DNA from 4 places in the Geodermatophilus sp. SYSU D00703 genome. Region 1 is predicted to be linked to each of the others. Evidence: riboswitches for the same ligand, from Rfam matches in the RefSeq annotation. Region 1 holds a riboswitch; each other region holds the start of a gene.
What was found. Region 1 has a riboswitch for cyclic di-AMP ahead of ACI782_RS14365 (LysM peptidoglycan-binding domain-containing protein). Riboswitches for the same ligand answer to the same signal wherever they lie in the genome.
Positions count from the first base shown of each region.

Region 2: it holds a riboswitch for cyclic di-AMP, as region 1 does, so the genes downstream of both, ACI782_RS03655 (aggregation-promoting factor C-terminal-like domain-containing protein) here and ACI782_RS14365 (LysM peptidoglycan-binding domain-containing protein) in region 1, are expected to answer to the same signal.
Region 3: it holds a riboswitch for cyclic di-AMP, as region 1 does, so the genes downstream of both, ACI782_RS15835 (LysM peptidoglycan-binding domain-containing protein) here and ACI782_RS14365 (LysM peptidoglycan-binding domain-containing protein) in region 1, are expected to answer to the same signal.
Region 4: it holds a riboswitch for cyclic di-AMP, as region 1 does, so the genes downstream of both, ACI782_RS22455 (aggregation-promoting factor C-terminal-like domain-containing protein) here and ACI782_RS14365 (LysM peptidoglycan-binding domain-containing protein) in region 1, are expected to answer to the same signal.

Region 1 is NZ_JBJGYU010000013.1:67,376-74,372, forward strand. It holds gene ACI782_RS14355 (cyclase family protein) at 1-552, shown strand, start outside; gene ACI782_RS14360 (alkaline phosphatase D family protein) at 646-2,229, opposite strand; cyclic di-AMP (ydaO/yuaA leader) riboswitch at 2,528-2,688, shown strand; gene ACI782_RS14365 (LysM peptidoglycan-binding domain-containing protein) at 2,691-3,527, shown strand; gene ACI782_RS14370 (SDR family NAD(P)-dependent oxidoreductase) at 3,665-4,060, opposite strand; gene ACI782_RS14375 (hypothetical protein) at 4,242-4,436, shown strand; gene ACI782_RS14380 (hypothetical protein) at 4,946-5,107, shown strand; gene ACI782_RS14385 (hypothetical protein) at 5,104-5,445, shown strand; gene ACI782_RS14390 (vitamin B12-dependent ribonucleotide reductase) at 5,817-6,997, opposite strand, start outside.
Region 2 is NZ_JBJGYU010000002.1:29,003-35,999, reverse strand. It holds gene ACI782_RS03670 (ABC transporter ATP-binding protein) at 1-1,145, shown strand, start outside; gene ACI782_RS03665 (dihydrofolate reductase family protein) at 1,241-1,867, shown strand; gene ACI782_RS03660 (LLM class flavin-dependent oxidoreductase) at 1,936-2,919, shown strand; gene ACI782_RS03655 (aggregation-promoting factor C-terminal-like domain-containing protein) at 2,993-3,433, opposite strand; cyclic di-AMP (ydaO/yuaA leader) riboswitch at 3,678-3,838, opposite strand; gene ACI782_RS03650 (alkene reductase) at 4,031-5,116, shown strand; gene ACI782_RS03645 (hypothetical protein) at 5,201-5,755, shown strand; gene ACI782_RS03640 (hypothetical protein) at 6,277-6,510, shown strand; gene ACI782_RS03635 (SRPBCC family protein) at 6,598-6,997, opposite strand, start outside.
Region 3 is NZ_JBJGYU010000016.1:24,061-31,057, reverse strand. It holds gene ACI782_RS15840 (hypothetical protein) at 1-1,793, shown strand, start outside; gene ACI782_RS15835 (LysM peptidoglycan-binding domain-containing protein) at 1,813-2,388, opposite strand; cyclic di-AMP (ydaO/yuaA leader) riboswitch at 2,392-2,552, opposite strand; gene treY (malto-oligosyltrehalose synthase) at 2,859-5,204, opposite strand; gene glgX (glycogen debranching protein GlgX) at 5,206-6,997, opposite strand, start outside.
Region 4 is NZ_JBJGYU010000036.1:29,370-36,366, reverse strand. It holds gene fmdA (formamidase) at 1-190, shown strand, start outside; gene ACI782_RS22480 (hypothetical protein) at 249-416, opposite strand; gene ACI782_RS22475 (hypothetical protein) at 535-789, shown strand; gene ACI782_RS22470 (AmiS/UreI family transporter) at 1,086-1,832, shown strand; gene ACI782_RS22465 (FMN reductase) at 1,890-2,513, opposite strand; gene ACI782_RS22460 (LLM class flavin-dependent oxidoreductase) at 2,510-3,670, opposite strand; cyclic di-AMP (ydaO/yuaA leader) riboswitch at 3,879-4,028, shown strand; gene ACI782_RS22455 (aggregation-promoting factor C-terminal-like domain-containing protein) at 4,266-5,165, shown strand; gene ACI782_RS22450 (hypothetical protein) at 5,349-5,558, shown strand; gene ACI782_RS22445 (class I SAM-dependent methyltransferase) at 5,555-6,190, shown strand; gene ACI782_RS22440 (flavin-containing monooxygenase) at 6,218-6,997, shown strand, end outside.

The DNA.
Region 1 (6,997 bases):
TACCACTACTCGAAGGTCATGGACGGCGGCGCCCGTGCCATCACGATCGACGAGGTCCCCCTGGAGTGGTTCCTGCAGCCGGGCGTGAAGCTGGACTTCCGGCGCTTCCCGGACGGGTACGTGCTCAGCGCCGCGGACGTCGAGGCGGAGCTGGCGCGCATCGACCACGCGCTCGCTCCGTTGGAGATCGTCCTCGTCAACACCGCGGCCGGTGCTCGCTACGGCCAGGAGGACTACGTCGCCTCCGGCTGCGGGATGGGGCGGGAGGCCACCCTGTACCTGCTGGAGCGGGGCGTCCGGCTGACCGGCACCGACGCCTGGAGCTGGGACGCGCCGTTCGTGCACACGGCTCGCCGCTTCGCCGTCGACCACGACCCCTCGGTGATCTGGGAGGGGCACCGCGCCGGCCGGGAGATCGGCTACTGCCACATCGAGAAGCTGCACAACCTCGAGGCCCTGCCGCCCACCGGGTTCGAGGTCTCCTGCTTCCCGGTGAAGGTCTCCTCCGCGTCGGCCGGGTGGACCTGCGCCGTCGCGATCTTCGAGGACTGACCGGCCGCCCACGCCCGTGCGCACCCGGGAACCGGGCAGGGGGTCGCTGCCGTGTGGGCCCCGCTCCTCCCGGGCGGCGCACCGCCCGGCCGGTCAGGCGGGGGTCAGCTCGGTCTGGTGCAGGACCTCCCCGCCGACGGTCCGCAGCTGCACGGTCATGACCCCGCTCGCCCCGTCGATGCGGACGGAGCCGAGGAACTGGGACGTGTCGCCCGGCGCCCGGTTCGGGGTGTCGGCGACCCGGGAGAAGACCACCCGGGGGCCGAACGTGCCGTCGAGCGCACTGCGCCCGAAGGGCGCGGCGTGCAGCGGGCCGGAGACGAACTCCCAGAACGGGTCGAAGTCGGGGAAGGCCGCGCGCTGCGGGTCGTAGTGGTGGGCCGCGGTGTAGTGGACGTCGCCGGTGAGCCAGACGACGTTGCGCACCCCGCTCCGCCTGAGGTCCGACAGGAGGCGGGCGATCTCCAGCTCCCGGCCGGCCGGTCGCCCCGGGTCGCGGTCGGCGACGCCGTCCACGTCGATCGGACCGTCGGGCACCACGAGCCCGATCGGCATGTCGGAGGCGACCACCTTCCACAGCGCCCGGGACGTGGTCAGCCGCCGGGTGGCCCTGGCGAGCTGCTGCTCCCCGAGGATGCGGGCGCCCGGCCCGCCGGTGGTGGTGTCCCCCGTGTTCGGACCGCGGTGACTGCGCAGGTCGAGGGCGACGACGTCCAGCAGCGGGCCGTAGGACAGGACGCGGTCGATGCGGCTGCCGGCGACCGGTGTGTACTCGAGGAAGGCCCGCCGGCCCCGGGCGGCGAGCGTGTCGACGTCGGTCACGGTGTACCGGTGGTCGTCCAGGACCTCGCGGGGGTACCAGTTGTCGGTCACCTCGTGGTCGCTCCACTGGAGGAACTGCGGGACCTCGGCGGTGAAGCGGCGCACGTTGTCGTCGAGCAGGTTGTACAGGAACTGGCCCCGGTACTCGTCCAGGGTCTCGGCGACCTTGCTCTTCGCCGGGGTGACCACGTTGCGCCACACCGTGCCGTCGGGGAGGACGACGGTCTCCGTCAGCGGCCCGTCGGCGTAGACGTTGTCGCCGGAGTGGACGAAGAAGTCCGGCGCGAGCCGGCGGACCGCCTCGAAGCCGGTCATGCCGCCGGTGCCGGGGTTGATCCCCCAGCCCTGCCCGGCGACGTCGCCGGACCAGCTGAAGCTCACGTCCCGCCGGTCGACCGGGGCGGTGACCAGCCGGCCGACGAGCGGTTCGCCGGCGCGCCCGGGGTCGTCGTCCCCGGTGAAGGTGACCCGGTAGAACAGCTCCGTCCCCGGCGGCAGGCCGTCGACCAGCACCTTCCCGGTGTGGTCGGTGTCCGGCCCCACGTCGATCCACCGCTGCGCGTGGGGCCTGCGGAAGTCCGCCGTGGCGGCCACCTCGACGTGCATCCGGGCCGGGCGGTCGGTCCTTGACCAGACGACCGCCGAGCGTGCGGTCACGTCCCCGCTCTGCACGCCCCACCGTGCCTCGGGTCGCGACCGCAGGAGCGCCGGGCCGCCGAGCGCGAGTGACCCACGGCCGGCGAGACCGCCGAGGCCCACGCCGGCCCCGACGAGGACGGCGCCCTGCAGCAGCTGCCGCCGGGTGAGGTCCCGAGGGGCACCGGTCCGGCCGCGGCGGGTCGGGGGATCGGGCATGTCCGTCTCCGTCCTCCAGCCGTGCGCCACCACCGTCCCGTCGTGGATCGACCTGCAGTCGACACCCGGGCGAGCCCTGGGGAAAGCCCGATCGTCCCGGTGCAGGCAGGGCCCGAACGCACCCGACTGTGTCGCAGTCCACGGGACGCGCGGACGCGCGTCCCGACCAGCGCGTCCGTCTCACGAACACCACGGTGTGACGGCCGTCACGGCGACAATGCACATGACAGTACGTAGCGTTTTGGCTGCGCTCAGCAAACGAGAGCGCGGCGCCGGTCCGCCAAACCCTGCCCACCGGCTGCCATCCACACCGACCTCAGGGCAGGGGTGGGGGACCCACGTTCCACGGCGCGCTCCGGCTCACGGCACGGCGCGTCTCGGGGTGGAGCCGCGATCCGCGGCCGGGCACCGATCGCCCGAACCCGACAGCTCACCTCGCCGGCGGTGATCGGAGACCACCCATGGCAAAGCACCGCGCGCCCCGCTACGTCCGCACCAAGAAGGCGATCGCCAAGGCCCCCGTCGCGGCCGGGGCCACCGTCGTCGGACTCGGCGTCCTCAGCAGCTCCCCGGCCCAGGCCGCGGACGGGACCCCCTCCACCACCGTCGCGGAGGCACCGGTCCTCGCGCCGGCCCCCGCCGCCGAGCCGGCCCCCGCCGCGGTGGACGACTACACGGTCCAGCTCGGCGACACGGTCGCGGAGATCGCCGGTGCGGTCGACCAGCCGTGGCGGGAGCTGTACGAGCGCAACGTCGGCGTGATCGGCAGTGACCCGAACCTGATCGTCCCGGGTCAGGTCCTGCTGGTGACCGGCGCCACCTCGGCCGCCTCGGCCGCTCCGGCTGCCCCGGCGGCGCCCGTCGAGGCAGGCAGCGTGGGCAACTCGGCGCCAGCGGCCGTCGCCGCCGCCGCTCCGGCGGCCCCGGCGCCTGCGCCCGCGCAGATCAGCAACAGCGCCGGGCCGATCAAGCCGGCCGCGCAGGCCGCCGCGAACGCCGTCGTCTCCGACGTGCCCGGCGCCGCCGGCATCACCCTCGGCGGCACCCGCGCCAGCGCGGTCGACCCGCACGGTCACCCCTCCGGGCTGGCGGTGGACTACATGGTCCTGACCGACGCCGCCCTCGGCGACGCCATCGCCCAGTACCACATCGACCACTGGGACGAGCTCGGCGTGGAGTACGTCATCTGGCAGCAGCGGATCCTGACCTCGCCGACCGGGGCCTGGAAGCCGATGGCCGACCGCGGTGGCGTGACGGCCAACCACTTCGACCACGTCCACACCAACTACCGCGGCTGACCCCTCGGCCCACGACTCCCCCGGGCCCCGGCCGCCGCGCGCGGCCGGGGCCCGCGTGCCCTCCGGGACGGGTCATGTCTCCGGCGCGATCCGGTACGGCGCGGTGCCGCCGGCGTCGACCTGGAAGGCCATGCCGGTCACGTAGCGCGCCTCGTCGGAGGCGGGAACAGGACGGCGTTGCTGATGCCGACCGCCTCGACCCAGGGGACCGGGAGCGCGTTGACCGCCTTGCAGCCCTCGGCGGCCTCCTCCCGGCTGGCTCCGGGCAGGCCGAACACCTCGTACGTGGCCGGGTTCTGCACCATCGGGGTGTCGACCGTGGTCGGGTGCACCGAGTTCACCCGGATCCGCGCCGGCGCGAGCTCGACGGCCAGCGTGCGCATCAGCCCGGTGACGCCGTGCTTGGCGGCTGGGTAGTGGCCCGAGTTCGGGAACGCCACCAGGCCCGCCGTCGAGCTGGTCAGGACGATCGACCCGCCCTCGCCCCGCTCCAGCATCGGGCGGGCGGCGGCCGTGCCGACCAGAGAGGCCACCTCGCCACCGTCCACGCCTCCCCGTCGGACCGGTATCGCACCGAGCACGCGAGGGTCACCGGCGCCTGCGCCCTGGGACCGTCACCTCCCGCGTCGGTTCATCCGCTGCGGGTGAGGCTCGCAGACGGCGGAGGACACCAGCATCAGGACCCCGGGGAGACGCGCTCACGGGGAGGCCGCGGTGCGGTGGTTGACCGAGCAGTTCATCGCCCACCCGGAGATCGCGGGCCTCCTGGCTCTCGGGGGGCCGCAGCGGCCGGTCCGCACCTCAGCGGCCGACCCGCACGGCGAGCGGTACGAGCAGGCCGGCCGGTCTCTGGCCGCGATCGGCCGGCCGCACGTCGAGGAGGAGCAGAAGGCGCAGCAGGGCGGATGAGCTCCTGCCCGCGGCGACAGCGCGGCTCCCGCCACGCACCGCCCGACGTGCCGGCGACCGACCCCGCCGGCGGCCCTCCGGCGCCGACGCCCGCGGGCTGGTGCAGCTCGTCCTGCTCGCCGCCGCCATCGGCATCCCGGCGGCGGTGCTCGCCGCCGCCTTCCTCGCGCTCGTCCACCTCGTCGAGAGCTGGCTGTGGGACGACCTGCCATCCGCGCTAGGGGCGTCGGCGCCGCCGTGGTACCTCGTGCTGGGCCTGCCCGTGGTGGGTGCGGCGGTGGTCCTCGGCGCCCGCGCTCTGCTGACCGGGGACGGCGGCAACTCACTGCTGCTGGGGCTGGCGGGGCCGCCCGTCGCGGTGCGCGCCGCCCCCGGGGTGGCCCTGGCCGCCCTCGGGACGTTGTGCTTCGGAGCCGTGCTGGGTCCCGAGGCCCCGGCTCATCGCCCTCGGCTCGGCGGTGGGCGCGGCCCCCGTGCCGCTGGCCCGGCTCGGCCCGCGGGAGGGACACGTGCCGCGGACCGCGGGCGAGTTCTCGGCGATCTCCGCGCTCTTCGGTGGCCCGCTGGTGGCCAGCTTCATGCTGATCGAGAGCGGCGTCGCCCTGGGCGCGGCCCCGATCCTGGCGCTGCCCAGTCGGGCCTGCCTGCGATCGACGCCGAGACCTCGGTGACCGTGCTGCTCCTGCTCCTCGTCGCGAAGGCGCTCGGCTACGCCATCAGCCTCGGGTGCGGCTTCCGCGGTGGGCCGATCTTCCTCGGGATCGCGCTGGCGATGATCCCGACGGTGTTGCTGGGCACCTCGCCGACCCTCGCGGTCGCCATCGGTGCCGCGGTCGGCATGGTGGCGGCCACCCGGCTGCCGTTCTCCCCCGTGCTGTTCGCCGCGCTCCTCGTGGGCAGCGAGGCCCAGGACGCCGTCCCAGCGGGGGTCCTGGCGTCGGCCGCTGCCTGGCTGACCGTGACCGCGCTGACCCGTCGCCGGGCGGCGGGCCCGGCGACCACCGGTTGAGACGGGTTCGTCTCCCGGAGCGGGGGTCGGCGGGCGGAGATCCGACGCGGGTGGACCTCGAGGAGGGTTGCTCGGGGACGTCGGTCCAAGGTGGTCGGCATGGTGCTGCGCCTCGTCGGGGCCATCGCCGGGTCGCCTGCTGGCCCCGCTCGTCGTCGGCGCCGTCTCGTCGACCAGCTGAGCCGCCGGGGCGGCGGGGCTCCACCGCCTCCCGTCGGTGAGACGGCACCGGCCCGGCCCCTCGAGGGGACCGGGCCGGTTGACGACCTCAGCGGTCAGGGACGTCCCGCCCGCCGGGTCCGGACGTCGCCGCCCGAAGTCGGGCGTCGCCGTCCGCCCGGCAGGGGACCTGCCCCGGCCGACTCAGCTCATCAGCTGCAGCCGCTGGTGGAGCCGCAGCCCTCGCAGACGTAGCAGCTGCCGGCCGGGCGCATCTTCGTGCCGCAGGTCATGCACAGCGGCGCGTCGGTGGCGGTCCCGGTGACCAGCTCGAGCAGCTCCGCCGAGGAGTGCGCCTCCTTGACCGGCTTCTCCGCCTTCGGCTCCGGCTTGGCCGGGCCCTCGGCCGGCGCGGAGGTCCGCAGGGCCTCCAGGTCGACCTCGTCCTCCTCGACGACCTCGGCGGTGGAGGCCGAGGTGCCGTAGCCGGAGACCTGGGCGGCCCGCTCCTCGGCGCTGAAGATGCCGAGGTTGGCGCGCTTCTCCACCGGCAGGTGGTCGAGGGCCAGGCGACGGAAGATGTAGTCCATCACCGACTGCGCGATCCGGATGTCCGGGTCGTCGGTCATGCCGGCCGGCTCGAACCGCATGTTGGTGAACTTCTGGATGTAGGTCTCCAGCGGCACACCGTGCTGCAGCGCGATCGAGATGCCGATCGAGAAGGCGTCCATGACGCCGGCCAGGGTCGAGCCCTGCTTGCCCAGCTTGAGGAAGACCTCGCCGAGGCTGCCGTCCTCGTACATGCCGGCGGTCATGTAGCCCTCGGCCCCGGCCACGCTGAACGACGTCGTCATGCTGGTCCGCTTCTTCGGCAGCCGCTTGCGCACCGGGTGCGCGAGCGCCGTGGGAGCGGGCGCCTCCGTGGCCGAGGCCGTCGCGTCGGCCTTCTTGGCCTTGGCGTCGGAGAGCGGCTGGCCCACCTTGCAGTTGTCGCGGTAGATCGCCAGCGCCTTGAGGCCGAGCTTCCAGCCCTGGAAGTAGATGTTCTCGACGTCCTCGACCGTCGCCGTCTCCGGCATGTTGACCGTCTTGCTGATGGCGCCGGAGATGAACGGCTGCACCGCGGCCATCATCCGGACGTGGCCCATCGGGGAGATGGCCCGCTCGCCCATCGCGCAGTCGAACACCTCGTAGTGCTCCGGGCGCAGGCTCGGGGCGTCCACGACGTGGCCGTGCTCGGCGATGTACTCGACGATCGCCTCGATCTGCTCGTCCTGGTAGCCCAGGCTGCGCAGGGCCCGCGGCACGGTCTGGTTGACGATCTGCATCGAGCCGCCGCCGACCAGCTTCTTGTACTTGACCAGCGAGAAGTCCGGCTCGATGCCGGTCGTGT
Region 2 (6,997 bases), on a different contig from region 1:
CGATCAGCGGGGTGCTGCTCGGCAAGACCCTCGGCGCCGGGCCCGCGCAGTCGCGCCGGTTCGCCGACACCTCCTCCGGGCTGGTCGGCCTCGAGGTGCGCTCCCAGCTGGCCGGCCGCTGGCGGATGGCGACCATGAGCATCGTGTTCGCCGGCATCCCGGCGGTGATCTACCTGGCTGCGGGCCTGCCGGCGACATCCGGCGGCATGACCATCGGCACCCTCGTCGCCTTCACCACGCTGCAGACCGCGCTGTTCCGCCCGCTCATGCAGCTGCTCGACGTCGGGGTCTCGGTGACCAGCTCGATGGCGCTGTTCAGCCGGGTGTTCGAGTACCTCGACCTGCCGGTGGAGATCGACGACCCCGCCCACCCGGTGCCGCTGGACCCCGCCGCGGTCCGCGGCGAGGTGCGCTTCGAGGACGTCTCCTTCACCTACCCCGACGGGCACCGGCCCGCGCTGGCCGACGTCGACCTGGCGGTGCCGGCCGGGACGACGCTGGCGCTGGTGGGGGAGACCGGCTCGGGCAAGAGCACGCTGGCCTCGCTGGTCGCGCGGCTGGCCGAGCCCACGGCCGGCCGGGTGACGATCGACGGCGTCGACGTCCGCGACCTCTCCCTCGCCACGCTGGCCCAGGTCGTCGGCGTCGTCGCGCAGGAGACCTACCTGCTGCACGCGACGGTGCGGGAGAACCTGCGGCACGCCCGGCCCGACGCCACGGACGCCGAGGTCGAGGACGCCGCCCGCCGCGCCCAGGTGCACGACGTCATCGCCGCGCTGCCCGGCGGCTACGACACCGTGGTCGGCGCGCGCGGGCACCGGTTCTCCGGCGGGGAGAAGCAGCGGCTGGCGATCGCCCGCACGCTGCTGCGCGACCCGCGGGTGCTGGTGCTCGACGAGGCGACCAGCGCGCTGGACACCGCCACCGAGCGAGCGGTGCAGGCGGCCCTCGACGAGGCCTGCCGCGGCCGGACGACGATCACCATCGCCCACCGGCTGTCCACCGTGCGCGGCGCCGACCGGATCGCCGTCCTCGCGGCGGGGCGCGTCGTGGAGCGCGGCACGCACGAGCAGCTGCTCGCCGCCGGCGGCCGCTACGCCGAGCTGGTGGCCGCCGCCGACCGGGACGTCGCCCTGGCCGCGTGAGCGCGGACGCCGGCCCACCGATGAGCAGGCGGCGCGGACGCCGTCCTACCGGGGAGACCGGTCACCGCGGCCGGCCGGACCCGAGGAGGGACTCGATGCGACCGCTCGTCGTCACCACGTTCGTCACGCTGGACGGCGTCATGCAGGCCCCCGGCGGACCCGGCGAGGACCCGGAGGGCGGGTTCTCGTACGAGGGCTGGCTGGTGCCGCACTTCGACGACGACCTCGGCACCCAGATGGAGGAGTGGTTCGTCCCGGCGCAGGACTTCCTGCTCGGCCGGCGCACCTACGACATCTTCTACGCGTCCTGGCCGAAGATGCGCGACGAGAGCAGCGCGGTCTCGACCGGCCTCAACGACAAGACCAAGTACGTCGCGTCGCGGACCCTCACCGCGGTGGAGTGGGAGACCGCACGGCTGCTGGAGGGCCCCGTGCCCGCCGCCGTCCGGGCGCTCAAGGCCGAGGACGGCGGTGAGCTGCAGGTGCACGGCTCGGCCGGGCTGGTGCAGACGCTGCTGCACGAGGACCTGGTCGACGAGCTGCGGCTGGTCGTCTTCCCGGTCACCCTCGGCCAGGGCAAGCGGCTGTTCGGCGAGGGGGCGGTCCCGCGCACCTGGCGGCTGACCACGTCGAAGGCGACCGGCTCGGGCGCGCTGATCGCCACGTACCAGCGGGCCGGCGAGGTGGAGACCGGCTCGGTGGGGCCCGAGTACGAGGAGTGACACACCCGGGAAGGGCAGCGGCGCCGGATCGGTTGCTCGTGGCAACACCACGCGAGAGGTACCGCCCCATGAGCACCCCGCTGTCCATCCTCGACCTGGCGCCGATCGCCAAGGGCTCGACCGCGGCCGACAGCATCGCCGCCAGCGTCGCGCTCGCGCAGCGCGCCGAGCAGACCGGCTACCGCCGGGTCTGGTACGCCGAGCACCACAACATGCCGCAGATCGCGTCGTCGGCGACCAGCGTGCTGATCGCGCACGTCGGCGCGCACACGTCCTCCATCCGGCTCGGCGCCGGCGGCGTCATGCTGCCCAACCACGCGCCGCTGACCATCGCCGAGCAGTTCGGCACCCTCGACGCGATGTACCCGGGCCGGATCGACCTGGGCCTGGGTCGGGCCCCCGGCTCGGACCAGAGCACGATGTACGCGCTGCGCCGCGACCCCCGCTCGGCCGACCGCTTCCCGCAGGACGTCCTCGAGCTGCAGGCCTACCTGGCCGGCGACTCCCGGGTGCCCGGCGTCGACGCGATCCCCGGAAAGGGCTCGCACGTGCCGCTGTACGTGCTGGGCTCGTCGATGTTCGGGGCGACGCTGGCCGCCGCGCTCGGCCTGCCGTACGCGTTCGCGTCGCACTTCGCCCCGGCGATGCTCGAGCCCGCGGTCGCGGCCTACCGGCGAGAGTTCCAGCCGTCCGAGCAGCTCGCCGAGCCCCACGTCATCGCCGGCGTGAACGTCGTCGCGGCCGACACCCGCGCGGCGGCCGAGGAGGCCTACGCCGCCGTCCGCCGGACGCTGGCCGTCGGGCTCTTCGGCCGCGGCCGCTCGCTGACGGACGACGAGGCGCGGCTGCTGCTCGAGGGCGGTGCCGGCCTGCACGTCGACACGATGCTGACCCACACCGCCGTCGGGACCCCGGCCGAGGTGCGCGAGTACCTCCAGGGCTTCGCGAAGCAGGCCGACGCCGACGAACTGATCGTGGCGCACCAGTTCCCCGGCACGGAGGGCCGGCTGCGCTCGGTCGAGCTCACTGCCGAGGCCATGGCGACCGGCTGAGGCCATGGCGACCGGCTGAGGTCGGCCGGAGGGCCCGCGCCGCGCGGGGAGCGGGCCCTCGGTGTCTCGCGGCTCAGTACCAGCCGCTGGTCCGGGAGTGCTGCCACGCCCCACAGGCGCTGCCGTACCGCTTCCCGATGTAGATCAGCCCGGCCTTGATCTGCCGGTACGGGTCCGACGTCTTGCGGATGCCGGTCATGGCCCAGGTCGAGTCGAGGAACTGGGGGATGCCGTACGCGGAGCTCCTCGGGTTCTGGGCGTGGGGGTTCCAGCCGCTCTCCCGTTCCCAGAGCTGGTCGAGGCAGCCGAACTGGGTCCGGTTGCCACCGACCTGGCCCAGGGCGTGGTCCTTGTAGGCCTGCTTCTCGCCGGCGCTGATCCCGGCCAGGCCGTGGCTCCCCTCTGCCCGGGCGACCGACTGGGCGGCGGGGGCCAGAGCGAGGGCGAGGGTCAGGACACCGACGGCGGCGAGCCGGTGCAGGGAGCGCGGTCGGTGGGTGTGCTGGTTGTGCATGGTGCGGGTTCCTCGTGTTGTGCGGTGCCCGGCACCATCGGCGCCGGGGCGTGCGGGACCGGCCGCGGCGGTCGCCGTGTCGTCAGCTGGGCGCGCGGCACCGGCCGGACACGGGCGCCCGGCGAGGAGCCGTCGACCGACACTGCGTGCCGTGCGGCTGGTCCCTGGGGGTGGGCAGGCGGGACCGCGACGGTCCCGGACCTGGAGGGCGCGGGGGGTCGAGGCCCCGGGCGCGGTGGTTCTCCTTCTCTCCCCGGGCCGCCTACCGGGTCAGCTGACGGGTTCGGGCTGGGAGTGCCCTACCCGCTCCCGGATGATGCCCGGGAGCGGGACTCACCCCGGGTGGTGCGGGTGGGTCCCCGGCTCGCGCCCACTGCGGTGGGAGCGACTCGGCGGCGTCCGGCGCGGGCTCCCCAGGCTCGGGAGGCGACGATCGGCCGGACGCAGTCACCGTAAGAACGCCTCACACATCCCGCCACTCGACGGCCGACGATCCACTGTGGCGGCATAGTGGGTCTCGCGAGGCGCGCGTCACTGTGAGCGCCGTGACGGTCGCCGGCCGGAATGGCGACCCCTCCGTCGAGCGTCGAACTCCCCGTGGACCTGTTCTCCCCCGTGACCCTGGGCGACCTCGAGCTCGCCAACCGCGTCGTGATGGCCCCGCTCACCCGCATGCGCTCCGGCGCCTCCGGCGTCCCCGGCGACCTCGTCGTCGAGCACTACCGGCAGCGTGCCGGCGTCGGGCTGATCGTCACCGAGGGCACCTACCCCAGCCCCGAGTCGCAGGCGTTCGTCGGCCAGCCCGGCATCGTCACCGACGAGCAGGTCGAGGGCTGGCGCCGCGTCGCCGAGGCCGTGCACGCCCGCGGCGGCCGGATCGTCATGCAGGTCATGCACGGCGGCCGGGTCACCCACCCCGACGTCAACGGCGGCCGCCGCGTCGTGGCGCCCAGCGCCATCGCCATCGACGGCGAGGGGCACACGGAGAAGGGCAAGCAGCCCTACCCGGTGCCGCACGCGCTCACCGTGGCCGAGGCCCGCGACGTCGTGCAGGACTTCGTCTCCGCCGCCCGCCGCGCGATCGAGGCCGGCCTCGACGGCGTGGAGATCCACGGCGCCAACGGCTACCTGCTGCACGAGTTCCTCTCCCCGGCGTCCAACCGGCGGACCGACGAGTACGGCGGGTCCCCCGAGAACCGGGCGCGCTTCGTCGTCCAGGTGGTGACGGCGGTGGCCGCGGCGATCGGCGCCGGCCGGGTCGGCCTGCGGATCTCGCCCGAGCACGACATCCAGGACGCCCTCGAGACCGACCGGGACGACGTCCGCGCGACCTACGGCGCGCTGCTCGACCAGCTCGCCCCGCTGGGCCTGGCCTACCTGTCGGTGCTGCACCGCGAGCCGGCCGGGGAGCTGGTGCAGGAGCTGCGCCGGCGATTCGGCGGCCCGCTGATCGCCAACAGCGGCTTCGGCGCCGTCACCACGCGCGAGGAGGCGGTGCAGCTGATCGAGGCCGCCCACGCCGACGCGGTCGCCGTGGGCCGTCCGGTCATCGCCAACCCCGACCTGGTGCAGCGCTGGGCCGGCGAGCACCCGGAGAACGAGATCCGGTCGCACCTGTTCTACGCGGCCGGCCCCGAGGGCTACACCGACTACCCGCCCCTGCAGGACCGCCGGGCGAGCTGACGCCCTGTGCACCCAGCGCGGTCCGGCGCCGTCCGGGACCGCGCTGGGTGCACACCACGCTCTCGGACCGGGTACGGGAGCCGCGTGGACCTCGACGACGTCGTGCCGGCCGCCGACCACGTCACCCGCCAGGCCCAGTGGATCGACGCCCCGCCGACGGCGGTGTGGGCGGAGCTGCACCGGGTGCGGATGTCCCGGCTGCCGGTGACCACGGTGCTCAGCGCCGCCCGCTTCCTGCCGGTCGTGCTCGCCGGGCGCGGCCTCGGGCACCTCCGCGACCGGCCGTTCCTCGACGCCGTGCCGGTGCCGCTGCTCTCCTCGGAGCCACCGGCCTCGGCCGTGTTCGGTGGCGTGCTGCAGGCGTGGCGGCTCTCCGGAGGGGAGGCCCCACCGGCGCTCGACGCCGACGGGGTGCACCGCTTCGCTGAGCCGGGCTGGGTGAAGGCGGCGATGGACTTCCGGCTGACGCCGTCCCGCGGCGGCACGGAGCTCAGCTCGGAGACGCGTGTGGCGGCGACCGACCCGGCCACGCGGCGGCGCTTCGCCCGCTACTGGCGGGTGATCCGGCCGGGCAGCTCGGCGATCCGGTGGGAGCTGCTGGCCGCCGTCCAGCTCCGCGCGGAGGCCCGCGCCTCGTGACGGCGGTCAGCCGTCGAGTGACGCTGTTCGGGACGGCGTTCGCGGCTCTGTTCACGGCGCTGACGGCCGGCGTGCTCCTGACGATGCTCGACGGCGTCGCCTGGGACGCGCCGGGCGGCCCATCGGCGCGGTGGGGGCGCCGGCGCGGCGTTCGCGGTGACAGGCGGGCGTGGATGCGGCCCTGGCACACACCCCCGCGGCGTTGACCGGCCTCTACCCAGGTGGTGCTGGGCGTCATCCCGGTGGTGTCGGGCTTCAAGGCGGAGATCGGCGAGAAGCTCGATCCGGCGGACGCCGTGCTGAACCTGGGCCAGGGTGCGGAGTAGACGCAGTCGATCCTCGTCCTCGTCGCCTGGGTGGTCGTGCCCGCGGTGGCCGGCTGGGCTTCACCCACCGCCGCGCCCTGCAACAGGCAGGCCGAACAAGCCAAGGGCTCCGCGGTGGGCTACCCGTGTCCCTCTTGAGTCACGTCACACGAGTCGCGATCCCTGAATGGGCGAACACGCACAGAGACTGTGTGCATGGACTTCTTCAACGCCTCAGTCCAGGACTTAGCCATCCTGGCGCCCTGGATTGCGGTGGCGGGCATCGTGGGGGGAGCGCTCGCCTTTGCGAGCAAACTCATGGCTCTCTGGGCGAAGGACGAGAGTGGGTCCGGGCGCAGAGAGAAGGTCGCCGCACGCCTCGACCTCTACAGCTCCCTCGTGGTTGCTGCCACCGGCCTTGGCGCGCTGATTGCGGTACTGACTGCCTAGCCTGTCGATCCATCCAACGACGAAGTGCGACATCACGCTGCGGGCCCTCTCGAGTCGATCGAGAGGGCCCGCAGTACGTCGGCGAAGTCAACCCCTGCGGCGGCCCAGGAGCCAGCCGACGAGGACGCCGAGCAGCGTGAGCCCGGCACCGCCGAGAGCGCCCGTCACCAGGGTCCGGACGTCGGACGGCGCGGCGGGTGCAGCAGCGGCCCGGCCCGCGAACACCGTGGGCGCAGCGGCAGCAGGGGTGGCCTCAACGGCGGCGGGAGCCGCAGCGGCCGGAGCCGCCGCGGCCGGCGCCGGAGCGGCGACCCCGGTCAGCTCGTCGTCGATCGCCTTGAAGAACTGCCCGGCCATCCGCTTGGCCACGCCGGTGATCATCCGCTGGCCCACGCCCGCGACCGGGCCGCCGATCACCGCGTCGGCCGAGTAGGTCAGCGTCGTCGTCCCGGCGTCGGTCGGCTCCAGGTTGATCGTCACCTGCGCC
Region 3 (6,997 bases), on a different contig from region 1:
TCTTCCGCGGCGACCCCGACGCCCCGGTCCTGCGGCGGCTGCACGTGGCCGCCGCCCTCGCGCTCCTGGCCTGCTTCTCGTTCGCGGCGGCGGGGGACGGAGGGTGGGCGCGGTGGTCGACCGGCGTGCTCGCCGTCGCCGTGGTGCTGGTGGCGATGCTCGGGGACGCGCCGGGCACCAGCGGCACGGCGTTGGACGTCGCCGGCAGTGCGTGGGGACGCGTGGCCCGCTGGCTGAGCCTCCTGGTGCTGGCCACGTCGTCCCTGCTCCTCGCGGCGGGCGGGACCACCCTCTGGCGGCTCGGCCCGACCGCGGCCGCGTCCGGCAGGTCCCTGCCCTGGTCGGACGGGGCGACCGCCGGCCTCTGCGCCGCCGCCCTGCTCGCGCTGGCCCTCCTCGCGGTCACCGTGCTGGTCCTGGCCGCCCTGACGCCCGAGGACCCGGCGACCCCGGCTCGGCTGCGGCGACTGGCCGGCGGCTGGGCCGGTGGGCTGGTCGCGACCGCGGGCTGCTTCCTCGGCATCGGCCTGGCCGCCGGGACGACGTACCTGGCGCAGGTCGCGCTCGACCTGGTGCTGGACGCGGGCGTGGAGGTCCCGACGTACCTGCAGCGGATCGCCTATGGCTGGGGCGTGGCGGTGGCCCTCATCGCGGTCGTCGGCGTGCTCGCGTGGTCCCGCCGCGCGGCGGCGGCGCGGCGACGCCGCGCCGTCGTGGCCGCCATGTACACCCCCGACGGCGCCGACCGCCCCCGGCTCTCGGACGCCGGGCTCGAGCGGGTGGCCCGCGCCGTGTCCGCCGCCCGCCTGAAGAACGTGCTCGCGCCGGTGTTCGTCGTCGCCGCCCTCGTCGGCTGGGTCCTGTCGCTCGCCGCCGTCGCCGAGCAGGTGCGGAGCGGGTGCGACCGTGCCGCCTGCGCTCCGGGCGACCTCCCGTCCCCGTGGGGCTGGGCCAGCGCGGTCACCGCTGACGGGCCCTGGGCGCGGGGGCTCGTCGGCTTCGGCTCCGCCGTCCTGTTCCTGTTCGCCGTCGCCCTCGCCGTGCTGGGATCCCGGGCGTTCGTATCCGCGCCGGAGGGCGCCCGGTGGCGACGCAGGGTCAACGTCGTCTGGGACGTGATCGCGTTCTGGCCGCGGGCGGCGCACCCGTTCGTGCCCGCGGCGTACTCGCAGGTGGCGGTCCCGGCGCTGGTCGACCGCATCGAGTGGTTGCTCTCCGAGGAGGGGGAGGCCGACCAGGTGGTCCTGGCCGCGCACAGCCAGGGGAGCCTGGTCAGCCTGGCCGCGCTGCGCTCGATCGCTCCCGAGCTCTACCCGAGAGTCGGGCTGGTGACCTTCGGCTCCCAGTTGCGCATGCAGTTCTGCCGCGTGTTCCCCGCGCACGTGGGCCCTGGTGTGCTCCGCTGGCTCAGCGACACCTGGGGGGAGCGCTGGGTGAGCCTGTTCCGCGAGACCGACCCGATCGCCGGGCCGGTCCGGAGCTGGGACCGGACGCCCGAGACCGGCCCGCTCCGGTCACGCCGGCTCTGGGACGACGGTCCGGAGGAGGACTGGCGCGATCCCCGCACCCTGCGACGGGTCTGCGGCGGCGAGTGGCGCCTGCTGGACCCGGTCGCCTCCGACCCGGACAACCAGTCCGCGCCGGAGCCGCCGCTGTTGGCACACAGCCGCTACTGGGCCGACCCGGACTGGCCGATGGCGGTCGGCGTCGCCCGGGGCGCGGCCGCAGCTCGACGGTCGATGCCGTCGCCCGGCGCCGGCCAGGTCACGGGGGGCCAGCCCGGCCCCCCGTGACCTGCGCGGACGGTGCGGCTCAGACGACGAGCGACTGCCCCACGTAGACGAGGTTCGGATCGCTCACCCGGTCCTGGTTCCGCGCGTACAGGTCGCGCCAGCTCATCCCGTGGGCCGCGGCGATGGTGCCGAGCGTGTCCCCGGCCCGGACGACGTAGCTCCCGGCCGCCGTGCGGTGGTCCCGTGACGCCCGTTCGGGTTCGGTCGCGACGGGGGCCGCCGCCTGCGCCGACGACCCGCCGGTCAGGTACCGGCCGCAGTTCGGCCAGGCGCCGATGCCCTGGCCGTCGAGGGTGCGCTCGGCGACCACGATCTGCTGCTCCTTGCTGGCCAGGTGGGCGTTGGACGCGAACTCGTGCCCGCCGTAGGCGGCCCAGGTGCTCGCGCTGAACTGCAGGCCGCCGTAGTAGCCGTTGCCGGTGTTGATGTGCCAGTTCCCGCTGGACTCGCACTGGGCGACGCCGTCCCAGTCGTGCTCCGCGGCCGAGGCCGTGCCGGGGAGCGCGAGGGCGGACAGGGCCGCCGCACCGGTGAGGACGACGGCGCCGCGACGCAGGGCGCGTGCGGGCGTGCGGGATCGGTCGTGCTGGGGCATGGAGGATCCTCCGATCGACCGCCGGCGGGGTGAGCTGTCGGGTTCGGGCGGATCGGTTGCCCGGCCGCGGGTCGCGGCTTCACCCCGAGACGCGCAGCGCTGTTCACTGCAGCGCGCCGAGAGTGGGTCCCCCACCCCCGTCCACGGTCGTGCAGAGGTCGGACGCCGCCGGACGGGGTTGGGCGGGACGGCGCCGTGCCCGGCCGGACAGCCGGAGCACGGGCGGGACGCTAGGAGCGGACGCCCGGGTCCGCGCGCGGCGACGGGCGTTGCGCGCCGGCGTGGCGCGACAGGCCGGGCCGGGGGCAGCGCACCGCCCTCGGCCGACAACTCTCCGTCGTGAGTCCGGGAACGTCGTCGAAGGCCACCCTCCAGGGGCCCTCGGCCTGAGCCTCGTGACGTGCTGGAGCGGCCCCTCTGCAGGGTCCCGCCGCGAGCCTGCGAGTGGCGGGGGGCAGAGGGGTCCTCTCTCAGTCCCGGACGAGCAGCGCCACCGGCAGCCGCTCCAACGCCGCGCCGACCGGCAGTCCGGCGGCGTCGGAGACGAACCGGTCGCCGGTGAGCAGGTCCCGCCACGACCCGTTCGGCAGCTGCAGCGCGGTGTCGCCCCAGCCCCCGGAGGCGGCCAGCCCGACCGGCAGCCGGGTCGCCACGGTCACGACGCCGCCCCGGTCGAAGGCCACCACGTGGCCGGCCGCGGCGCCGGTGGCCTCGACCGGCTGGTAGCCGCCGAACCACCCGGGGTGCTCGCGGCGGGCGCGCAGCGTCCGGGAGACGACGAGCAGCTTCGCCGCGCCCTCGTCGTCCACCGGCGGCACCCAGCCCTCGTCGAGCCGGGCCAGCAGGCGCCGGCGCAGCCCGTAGTCCACGGGGCGGCGGTTGTCCGGGTCGACCAGCGAGAGGTCCCACAGCTCGGTGCCCTGGTAGACGTCCGGGACGCCGGGCATGGTCAGCTGCAGCAGCTTCTGCGACAGCGAGTTCGACCGGCCCGGCGGCGTGATGCGGGCCACGAAGCCCTCGAACTCAGCGCTGGTCGTGCGGTCGTCGTACGCGGCGTCCACGAGCGCGTGCAGCCGCGCCTCGAACTCCTCGTCGGGGTCGGTCCACGTGGTCGACGTCCCGGCCTCGCGCGCCGCCTTCTCCGCGTAGGCGTGCGCCCGCTCCCGGGACAGCGGCCAGGCGCCGACCAGGTTCTGCCACACCAGGTGGGCCAGCGGCCGGTCGGCGAGCCGGTGCCGGGCCAGCCAGCCGCGGACCAGTCCCGCCCACTCGGTGGGCAGCTCGGCGAGCACCGCCAGCCGCGCCCGCACGTCCTCGCTGCGCTTGGTGTCGTGCGTGGACAGCGTCGTCATCGACTGCGGCTTGCGCGCCAGCCGGCGCCCCTGCGCCTCGTGGAACTCCGCGACGGTGCTGCCGAAGCGGGCCGGGTCGCCGCCCACCTCGTTGAGCGCGACGAACCGGGCCCAGCGGTAGTAGGCGGTGTCCTCCACGCCCTTGGCCATGACTGGGCCGCTGGTCTGCTCGAAGCGGGTCGCCGCCTCGGTGCCGGCCTGGGACAGCACCGGGTGCAGCGCGTCGAGGGCGTCGGCCAGGTCGGGACGGCGGGACCGCACCGCGGCCACGGTGGCGTCGAGGTGCTCGCGGCCGTCGGGCAGGTAGGTGCGGTAGACCGGGAACGCCGCCAGCAGCTCGGCCAGGGCCTCGGTCTGCTGCTCCCGCGAGATGCCGGGCAGCTCGCCGATCACCCGCACCAGGCGGGCCACCTCCGAGCCGAGCATCCCGTCGGTGACCTCGCGCTTGCAGGCGTGCACCAGCGCGGCGTACTCCACGGCCCGGCCGGACAGCTCGGTGTCCAGCGCGGTCAGCGCAGGCTCGCCGGCCGGGTCGACCAGCACGTCGTCGACCTCGGTCAACGCGTCGTAGCCGGTCGTCCCGGCGGTCGCCCAGCTCTCCGGCAGGTCCTCACCGGGCTCGAGGATCTTCTCGACCACCGTCCACCGGTTACCGGACAGCCGGGCCAATCTCTCCAAGTACTCCCTGGGTCTGGCGAGCCCGTCGGGGTGGTCGATCCGCAGCCCGTCGACCGCGCCGGCCGCGACCATCTCCAGGACCAGCCGGTGGGTGGCGTCGAAGACCGCCGGGTCCTCGGCGCGCAGCCCGGCGAGGGTGTTGATCGCGAAGAACCGCCGGTAGTTGAGGTCGGTGTCGGCGCGCCGCCAGTCGACCAGCTCGTAGTGCTGGCGGGCGTGCACCTCCTGTGGCGTGCCCCCATCGGTGCCGGGGGCGATCGGGAAGCGGTTGTCGTAGTAGCGGAGCTCGCCGTCCACCACCTCCAGCTTCTCGACGTCGTCCGCCGACCCGAGGACCGGGACGCGCAGCTTGCCGCCGCCGAAGTCCCAGTCGATGTCGAACGCCGCGGCGTGGGCGCTGTCCCGGCCGTGCTGCAGCACGTCCCACCACCACGGTGCCTCCGCCGGGTCGGCGACGCCCATGTGGTTGGGCACGAGGTCCAGCACGAGGCCCAGGCCGCGCCCGTGCAGCGCCTCGACCAGCCGGTCGAAGCCCTCCCGCCCGCCGCGCGACTCGTCGACGTGCGCGTGGTCGACGGTGTCGTAGCCGTGGGTGCTGCCCGAGGCCGAGCGCAGCAGCGGGGACGAGTAGGCGTGGCTCACGCCCAGGTCGGCCAGGTAGCCGGCGACCGCCGCGGCGTCGTCCAGGGGGAAGTGGGCGGTGACCTGCAGCCGGTAGGTCGCCGTCGGGACGTCGCGGCGGCGCTCCTCGCTCAGCGGCTCGCTCTCGGGGGTCGGCTCGCCCACGTCAGGACCGCCGCGGCGCGCTGAGGACCACCATGGAGCGGTCCTGCAGCGTCATCGTCTCGCCCGGCTTGAGCTCGAGGGGTTCGACCTCGCCCATCTCGGCGGTGTCGAGGCGGACGGTCCAGGACCCGGCGTACTCCTCCGACGGCAGGCAGAAGTCGATCGGCTCGGAGGAGCCGTTGAACGCCAGGTAGAAGTGGTCGTCGACGACGTCGTCGCCGCGCTCGTCGGTCTCGCGGATGCCGTGCCCGTTGAGGTACATGGCGATCGCCTTGCTGAACCCGGCGTCCCAGTCGTCCTCGGTCATCAGGTCGCCGGCGGGCGTCAGCCAGGCGACGTCCTGCACCGGCGCACCCTCCTCGCGCCGGACCGGCCGGCCGTGGAAGAACCGGCGCCGTCGGAAGGTCGGGTGGTCGGCGCGGATGCGGGTCACCAGCTTGGTGAACGCCAGCAGGCCCTCGTCGACCTCGTCCCAGTGGACCCAGGTCAGCGGGGAGTCCTGGCAGTAGCCGTTGTTGTTGCCCTGCTGCGTGCGGCCGAGCTCGTCGCCGTGCAGCAGCATCGGCACGCCCTGGCTGAGCATCAGCGTGGCGAGGAAGTTGCGCCGCTGGCGGGCCCGCAGGGTGAGCACCTTCTTGTCGACGGTCGCGCCCTCGACCCCGCAGTTCCAGCTGCGGTTGTGGCTCTCGCCGTCGTTGTTGCCCTCGCCGTTGGCCTCGTTGTGCTTCTCGTTGTACGAGACCAGGTCGGTGAGGGTGAAGCCGTCGTGGGCGGTGACGAAGTTGATGCTGGCCACCGGCCGCCGCCCGGAGTGCTGGTAGAGGTCCGAGGACCCGGTGATCCGGCTGGCGAACTCGCCGATCGTGGCCGGCTCTCCGCGCCAGAAGTCGCGGACGGTGTCGCGGTACTTCCCGTTCCACTCGGTCCACAGGGCGGGGAAGTTGCCCACCTGGTAGCCGCCCTCGCCGACGTCCCAGGGCTCGGCGATCAGCTTGACCTGGCTGACCACCGGGTCCTGGTGGACCAGGTCGAAGAACGCCGACAGCCGGTCGACGGCGTGCAGCTCGCGGGCCAGCGTCGAGGCGAGGTCGAAGCGGAACCCGTCGACGTGCATCTCGGTGACCCAGTAGCGCAGCGAGTCCATGATCAGCTGCAGCGCCTGCGGGGTGCGGGCGTTGAGCGAGTTCCCGGTGCCCGTGTAGTCCATGTAGTACTGCGGGTCGTCCTCGACCAGCCGGTAGTACGCCCGGTTGTCGATGCCTTTGAACGACAGCGTCGGGCCCAGGTGGTTGCCCTCGGCCGTGTGGTTGTAGACGACGTCGAGGATCACCTCGATCCCCGCCTCGTGCAGGGTCCGGACCATGCCCTTGAACTCCTGCACCTGCATGCCGTTGTCGGTGTTGCTGGCGTACTCGTTGTGCGGTGCGAAGAAGCCGATCGTGTTGTAGCCCCAGTAGTTGCGCAGGCTCTTCTGCTGCAGGGTGTCGTCCTGCACGAACTGGTGCACGGGCATGAGCTCGATCGCGGTGACGCCGAGGTCCTGCAGGTGCGCGACGACCGCCGGGTGGGCGATGCCGGCGTAGGTGCCGCGCAGCTCCTCCGGGACGTCGGGGTGGGTCATCGTCAGGCCCTTGACGTGGGCCTCGTAGATGACGGTCTTGTGGTAAGGCGTCCGCGGCGGCCGGTCCACGCCCCAGTCGAAGTACGGGTTGACGACGACGGACTTCGGCATGTGCACGGCCGAGTCCTCGTCGTTGCGCTCACCGGAGTCGAAGTCGTAGCCGAACACCGAC
Region 4 (6,997 bases), on a different contig from region 1:
GTACTCGGGGGAGCAGGCGTACCTGCTGCTCGGCTCGGCGCCGATCGAGGGCCGGGTCAGCGGCATCGTCGACATCCCGAACGCCTGCTGCTCGCTGTACCTGCCGACGGCGATCTTCGACTTCGACATCAAGCCGTCGGCGTCCGGGCCGGTGCGCGCCGACCGCGGGCAGTGCGCCGTGACCTCGTGAGCGGTCGCGGGGGTCCGGTGGCCACCGGCTGACCCCGCCCCGAGCGGGACACCGCCCCTCAGGCGGCGTCCCGCTCGGGGAGCCGCCGGACGGTGGGCCGGGCGGTCACGACGACCGGTCCACCGCAGTTCCAGCAGGTCGGGTCGGCATCGCCGCCCTCCTGCACGTCCTGGCCGCCCACCTCGCACGGTGGGCACGTCCAGACGACCTCGACCCGGTGCTCCACGGACACTCCCTCACGTGTTCCTCTGTGGCCGCCGGTGTTCGAGGCCGGCGAAGGCGGTACCCCAGCGCGCCGTCTCCCAACCGGGAGCGGACGGCACCGACCGTGACGAGGAGGGACCGTGACCGACGCGCCGCCGCCGCACGAGCGGCACGAGGCCACCGACCGCTTCGGCAAGGCGGCGCTGCGGGCGGCTCACCGGCTCACCGAGGCGCTGGACGACGACGAGGACGGTGTGCCCGGGCCGGTCGTCGTCCGCCGCAACGGCCCGCACCGCTCCCTCGACGGGCTCGCCGCGCTCCTCGACGAGGCCCTGCAGGACGACGAGGACGGGACCGGTCCCGACGACGCGGCGGGGGATCGCCCGGCCCGTTGACGCGGCAGGGGACCAGCGCCATCGTTGTCCGGCGATCGGCCGGAAGAAGCGCCGAGGCCGGCTTCGGCGGCCCGATCGGCAGGAGGTCGAGATGACTCCGGACCTGCACCCGACGACGCGGGGCGCCCTGGCCCCGGTCGCCGTCCCGGGGCGCGCCGGCGCCCCCCGCCCGCGCGCCACGCTCTCCTGACCGCTGCGTGGAGCGGCCGTTGCGCCGCCCGCGGCCGGCGCCTCGCGCCGCCGCCATCCGTCACGGGGACATCCGCACCCTTGCGGGACCGAGGAGATGAGTGCACATGGGAGCTGTCGGACTGCTGTACGTCGGAGCCGTCCTGGTCGTCAACGGCCTGATGCTGCTGGGGAAGGTGGATGCGCGGTCGGCGGCGCCGCTCAACCTGTTCGTGGGCGCGCTGCAGGTGTTCACGCCCACGTGGCTGATCGTCAGCTCCGGCGGGGACCCGGCGGTGATCCTGGGCGCCTCGGGGATCTACCTGTTCGGGTTCACCTACCTCTACGTGGGGATCAACCTGCTGGGCAACCTCGACGGCACCGGGCTGGGCTGGTTCTCGGCGTTCGTGGCCGTGTGCGCGGTGGTCTACTCCGGCCTGAACTTCTTCTACGCCGTGCCGCGCGACCCCGGGTTCGGCGTCATCTGGCTCTACTGGGCCGCGCTGTGGTTCCTGTTCTTCCTCGTCCTCGGGCTCAAGCGGGAGGAGCTCACCCGCTACACCGGCGCGATCGCGGTCGTCGCCGGCACGGTGACCACGGCCCTGCCGGCGTTCCTGCTGCTCACCGGCTCCTGGGCGCAGTACAGCGGCACGTGGGCGGTCATCCTGGCGATCGTGTTGATCCTCAGCCTGGTCGTGTCCTACCCGCCGCTGCGGGCCCGCCCCGAGCCGGCCGTGCCGCCGTCGGCACCGGTCCCGCAGGGCGCCTCCGAGGCGCCGGAGGGCGTGCCGGTGGCCCGTCACTCCACCGAGCGCGGCGGGGCCGGCACCACGACGCCGGGTCCGTCCGGACGGACGGGCGGTCCGACCGCCTGACCGGGGAACCCGTCGGGCCCCCTCCGCTGCTGCGGAGGGGGCCCGACGCGCGACGGGTCAGTTGCCGCGGAGCAGCTCCTCGAAGGACGGCACGTCCTCGAACGGGTCGGCCGGACGGCGGGCCGCGGTCGGCCGGCCGGCGACCAGGTCGGCGAGCTCACCGGCAGCGCGGTCGATCCGCGCGGCCAGCGCCTGGTCGACGCCGCCGGCGCCGGCCCAGTCCTCGGAGGCGGCGAACACCCCGGTGGGGACGGCGATCGCCCGCAGGTACGCGAACAGCGGGCGCATGGCGTGCTCGATCACCAGCGAGTGCCGCGCGGTGCCCGCGGTGGCGCCGAGCAGCACCGGCGTCCCGGTGAGCGAGTCCTTGTCCAGCACGTCGAAGAACGTCTTGAACAGGCCGCTGTAGGAGGCGGAGAACACGGGGGTCACCGCGATCACCCCGTCCGCGCCGGTCACGGTCTCGATCGACGCGCGCAGCGCGCCGTTCGGGAAGCCGGTGACCAGGTGGTCAGCCAGGTCGCGGGCGTGCTCCCGCAGCTCGACGACCTCCACGGTCGCCTCGTCGCCCCGCTCGCGCAGGGCGGCGACGGTGGCCGCGGTGAGCCGGTCGGCGAGCAGCCGGGTGGACGACGGCGTCGACAGCCCCGCGCTGACGACGGCCAGGGTGCGGGTGGTCATCGGACGGTCACCTCGGCGGAGACCTCCTCGGCGGTGCGGCCGGTGACGTCGTCACCGGCGACGTGCACGGTGCTGTCCACCGCACCGCCCCGGGCGGCGACGAGGGAGGCATGGGTGGGGGCGTCGGGCACGTGCGCCGGCTTGAGTGCGGCGAACTCGCGGCGGAGCACCGGCACGACCTCCTCGCCGAGGATGTCCAGCTGCTCGAGCACGGTCTTCAGCGGCAGGCCGGCGTGGTCGACGAGGAACAGCTGCCGCTGGTAGTCGCCGACGTAGTCGCGGAAGCCGAGGGTGCGCTCGATGACCTGCTGCGGGCTGCCGACGGTCAACGGCGTCTCGCGGGAGAAGTCCTCCAGCGACGGGCCGTGGCCGTAGACCGGCGCGTTGTCGAAGTAGGGCCGGAACTCGTTCACGGCGTCCTGGCTGTTCTCGCGCATGAAGACCTGGCCGCCGAGGCCGACGATCGCCTGGTCGGCCGCGCCGTGGCCGTGGTGCTCGAAGCGGCGGCGGTAGAACTCGACCATCCGCTGGGTGTGCTCCTTGGGCCAGAAGATGTGGTTGGAGAAGAAGCCGTCGCCGTAGTAGGCGGCCTGCTCGGCGATCTGCGGGGAGCGGATCGAGCCGTGCCAGACGAACGGCGGGACGCCGTCCAGCGGCCGCGGGGTGGAGGTGAAGCCCTGCAGCGGGGTGCGGAACTGGCCGGACCAGTTGACGACGTCCTCGTCCCAGAGGCGGCGCAGCAGCGCGTAGTTCTCGACCGCCAGCGGGATGCCGTTGCGGATGTCCTGGCCGAACCACGGGTAGACCGGGCCGGTGTTGCCGCGGCCCAGCATCAGGTCGACCCTGCCGTCGGCCAGGTGCTGCAGCATCGCGTAGTCCTCGGCGATCTTCACCGGGTCGTTGGTGGTGATCAGCGTGGTCGCCGTCGACAGCTGCAGCGTGCTCGTCCGCGCCGCGATGGCGGCCAGCGTGGTGGTGGGGGAGGACGAGAAGAACGGCGGGTTGTGGTGCTCGCCGAGCGCGAAGACGTCGAGCCCGACCTCCTCGGCCTTCTGCGCGATGGCGAGGACCGCCTTGATCCGCTCTCCCTCGGTGGGCGTGCGCCCGGTCGTGGGGTCGGTCGTGATGTCGCTGACCGTGAAGATCCCGAACTGCATCTCGTGCTCCAGGTGGTTGAGAGCGCAACTACTGCTGCGTGCAACGGTCTCACAGCCTGGGTATTCCGCCGACGCCCGCACCAGTGCGCGAGGTAACTCACGTGGCGGATGTGACTCGCGGGATTGTCACGGGACGGTAACGGCCCATACGGTGGCTGTCGTCCGGTCGGTGGAGCGCCCCATCCGGGGAGCCTGGCCGGACGCCGCCGAGTCGTGCCCGCACAGCCGCGGGCGCGAGCCGGGGACCCACCGCAGTACTGGGGTGAGTCCTGTCCGCCGAGCCTCGCTCGGAGGACAGGTAGGGCACCTTCCCGCCCGAACCCGTCAGCTAACTCGGTAGGCGGCCACGGAAGGAACGGAGAGCACCCGCTTGCCTCACCCACGGGCCCTCGCGGCCCGCAGGGTCACCCGGCCACGCGCGCCCCGCGCCTCCTCCCTGGCCCGCTGACCCCGCCAGCCCGCGACCGCCGGCGTCCGCGCGTCCCTCGCTGACCGCGCCCGGTACCCATCCGCACACCGACCACAGCACCGGGCTGTCCTCGCCCCGCCGAGGACTGCCCGCGCGCGCCCCCACGCCCTGGAGCACCACACCCCGATGACCTCCCGCACGCCGCACACCCCGCGCCCGGCCGACGCCGCCCACACCGAGCCCGCCACCCTCGAGCTCACCGCCGCCGAGCCGGCCACCGCCGAGCTCTCGACCACCGAGCTCGCCGCCGCCGACGCCCCCGCCGCCGACGCCCCCGCCCGCCGCCGCCTGCGGCTGCCGGCCAAGGGGCGCCGTCCGGCCTTCCTGCTGGCGACCGCCGCCGCCGGCGCCATCGTGGTCAACGTGCTGACCACCGGTCAGCCGGCCGCCGAGGCCGACACCGCGACGGTGGGCGCGCCCACCAGCGTCGCCGAGCAGCTGGGCCTCGCCGGCTCGTCGGCCGCCCCGGCGTCCCCCGACCTCGCGGCGCTCGAGGGCCTCACCGCCTCGCGCAGTGAGCGCGAGGCCGCGCAGGCCAGCGCCGCCCAGGCCCAGGCCGCGGCCGATCAGGCCGAGCTCGACCGCCAGGCCGCCGAGCGTGCCGCGGCCGAGCAGGCCGCCCGCGAGGCCGCCGAGCGCGCCGCCGCCGAGCAGGCCGCCCGCGAGGCCGCCGAGCGCGCCGCCGCCGAGCAGCAGGCCGCGGCTGCCGCGCCCGCCGCGGCCGCCGCGCCGGCGCGGAGCGGGTCGTTCAAGGACTACGCGATGAGCAAGGTCGGCAGCGCCGAGCAGTTCTCCTGCCTGGAGAAGCTGTGGGGCAAGGAGAGCGGCTGGAACCCCGACGCGCAGAACCCCTCCAGCACCGCCTACGGCATCCCGCAGTTCCTCGACTCGACCTGGGCCGGCACGGGCATCGCCAAGACCTCGGACGGCTACCGCCAGATCGACGCCGGCCTGATCTACATCGAGAAGCGCTACGGCACGCCGTGCGGCGCGTGGTCGCACTCCCAGTCGACCGGCTGGTACTGAGCCGACACCTCGCGCGCGCAGAACGTGCGACGCGCGCCGAGAGCCGCACGCCTCCCGAGAGGAGGGGTGCGGCTCTCGGCGTTGGTGGACACTGATGGGGTCTGTCCCGTCGGCGACGGGACGGTGGGAACCGAGACGCAGGTCGGTGGTGATCGCCGACCGTCGACACCAGGGAGATGCAGCGTGGTCCGGCGCGCCGTCCAGCAGGCTCCCGAGTCCGGAGCCGCCACCCGGCTGCCCGAGCGGGCGCCCCGCGACCGGGCTGCCGCCCTCGACCGGCCGATCTCGACCGGCAACCTGCTGGCCGACTGCGAGCGCTGGTGCCGCGACTCCCTGCCCCGCCGGGAGCCGCGCCCGCCGCAGGGAGCGCAGGTGCTGGAGTTCCCGGGGTGAGACTCGTCCCGTCCCGGTTCGTCCGCGCCCACACCCAGGTCCGGCGGCCGTCGTCCGTCCCGGAGGTCCGGCTGCACGTGGCCGACGACGTCGTGGCCCTCTGGGAGGCGATGGAGACCGACGGCGGCGCCGGCGAGACGCCCCCGTTCTGGGCCGCGGCGTGGCCGGGCGGGCAGGCGCTGGCCCGCTTCGTGCTCGACCGGCCCGCGGTGGTCGCCGGCCGCGCGGTGCTCGACCTGGGCTCGGGCAGCGGGCTGGTCGCCATCGCCGCCCGGCTGGCCGGCGCCCGCTCGGTGCTGGCCAGCGACGTCGACCCGTTCAGCCGGACGGCGATCGGCGTCAACGCCGGGCTCAACGGCGTCCCCGGGGTCAGCGTGACCGGCGACGTGCTCGGCCGCGACCTCCCCGGCGTCGACGTGGTCCTCGCCGGGGACGTCTGCTACGACCGGGAGATGACCGAGCGGGTGCTGCCCTTCCTGGACCGCACCCGGGCCCGCGGGGTCGAGGTGTACGTGGGCGACCCGGGCCGGCCCTACCTGCCGCACGACCGGCTGGTCGCCGAGGCGGTGTACGAGATCCCGGAGACCGAGGGTCCCGGCCTGCGCCGGACGACGGTCTGGCGCCTGCCGTGACCCGGCGCCGTCGATAGGGTGCGCCGCGTGGTTGCCGAACTCTCCGCCGCCGAGCACGTCGACGTCCTCATCGTGGGGGCCGGGCTGTCCGGCATCGGCGCCGCGTGCCACTTGCAGCGCGAGTGCCCCGACCGCAGCTACGCCGTCCTGGAGGCGCGGGACGCCATCGGCGGGACGTGGGACCTGTTCCGCTACCCGGGGGTCCGGTCGGACTCGGACATGTTCACCCTCGGCTACTCGTTCCGGCCGTGGACGCAGGCGCGGGCCATCGCCGACGGCGCGTCGATCCGCAGCTACGTGCAGCAGACCGCCCGGGAGCACGGGGTCGACCGGCACATCCGGTTCGGGCACCGGGTCGTCTCCGCCGAGTGGTCGACCGCCGAGGCGCGCTGGACGGTCACCGCCGAGCGCAGCGACACCGGCGAGACGGTGCGGCTGACCTGCGGGTGGTTGTCGGTCTGCTCCGGCTACTACCGCTACGACCGGGGACACCGCCCGCGGTTCCCCGGCGAGGAACGGTTCCGCGGGCCGATCGTCCACCCCCAGCACTGGCCGGAGGACCTGGACTGGGCCGGCGAGCGGGTCGTCGTCATCGGCAGCGGGGCGACCGCGGTCACCCTCGTGCCGAGCCTGGCCGCGACCGCCGCGCACGTGACGATGCTGCAGCGCACCCCCAGTTACGTGCTCTCGCTGCCCGGCCGCGACCCGCTGGCCGACGCGCTGCGCCGCCGGCTGCCGGCGCGCGCGGTCTACCCGGTGGTGCGGTGGAAGAACGTGCTGGTCTCGATGGCGTCCTACCAGTTCAGC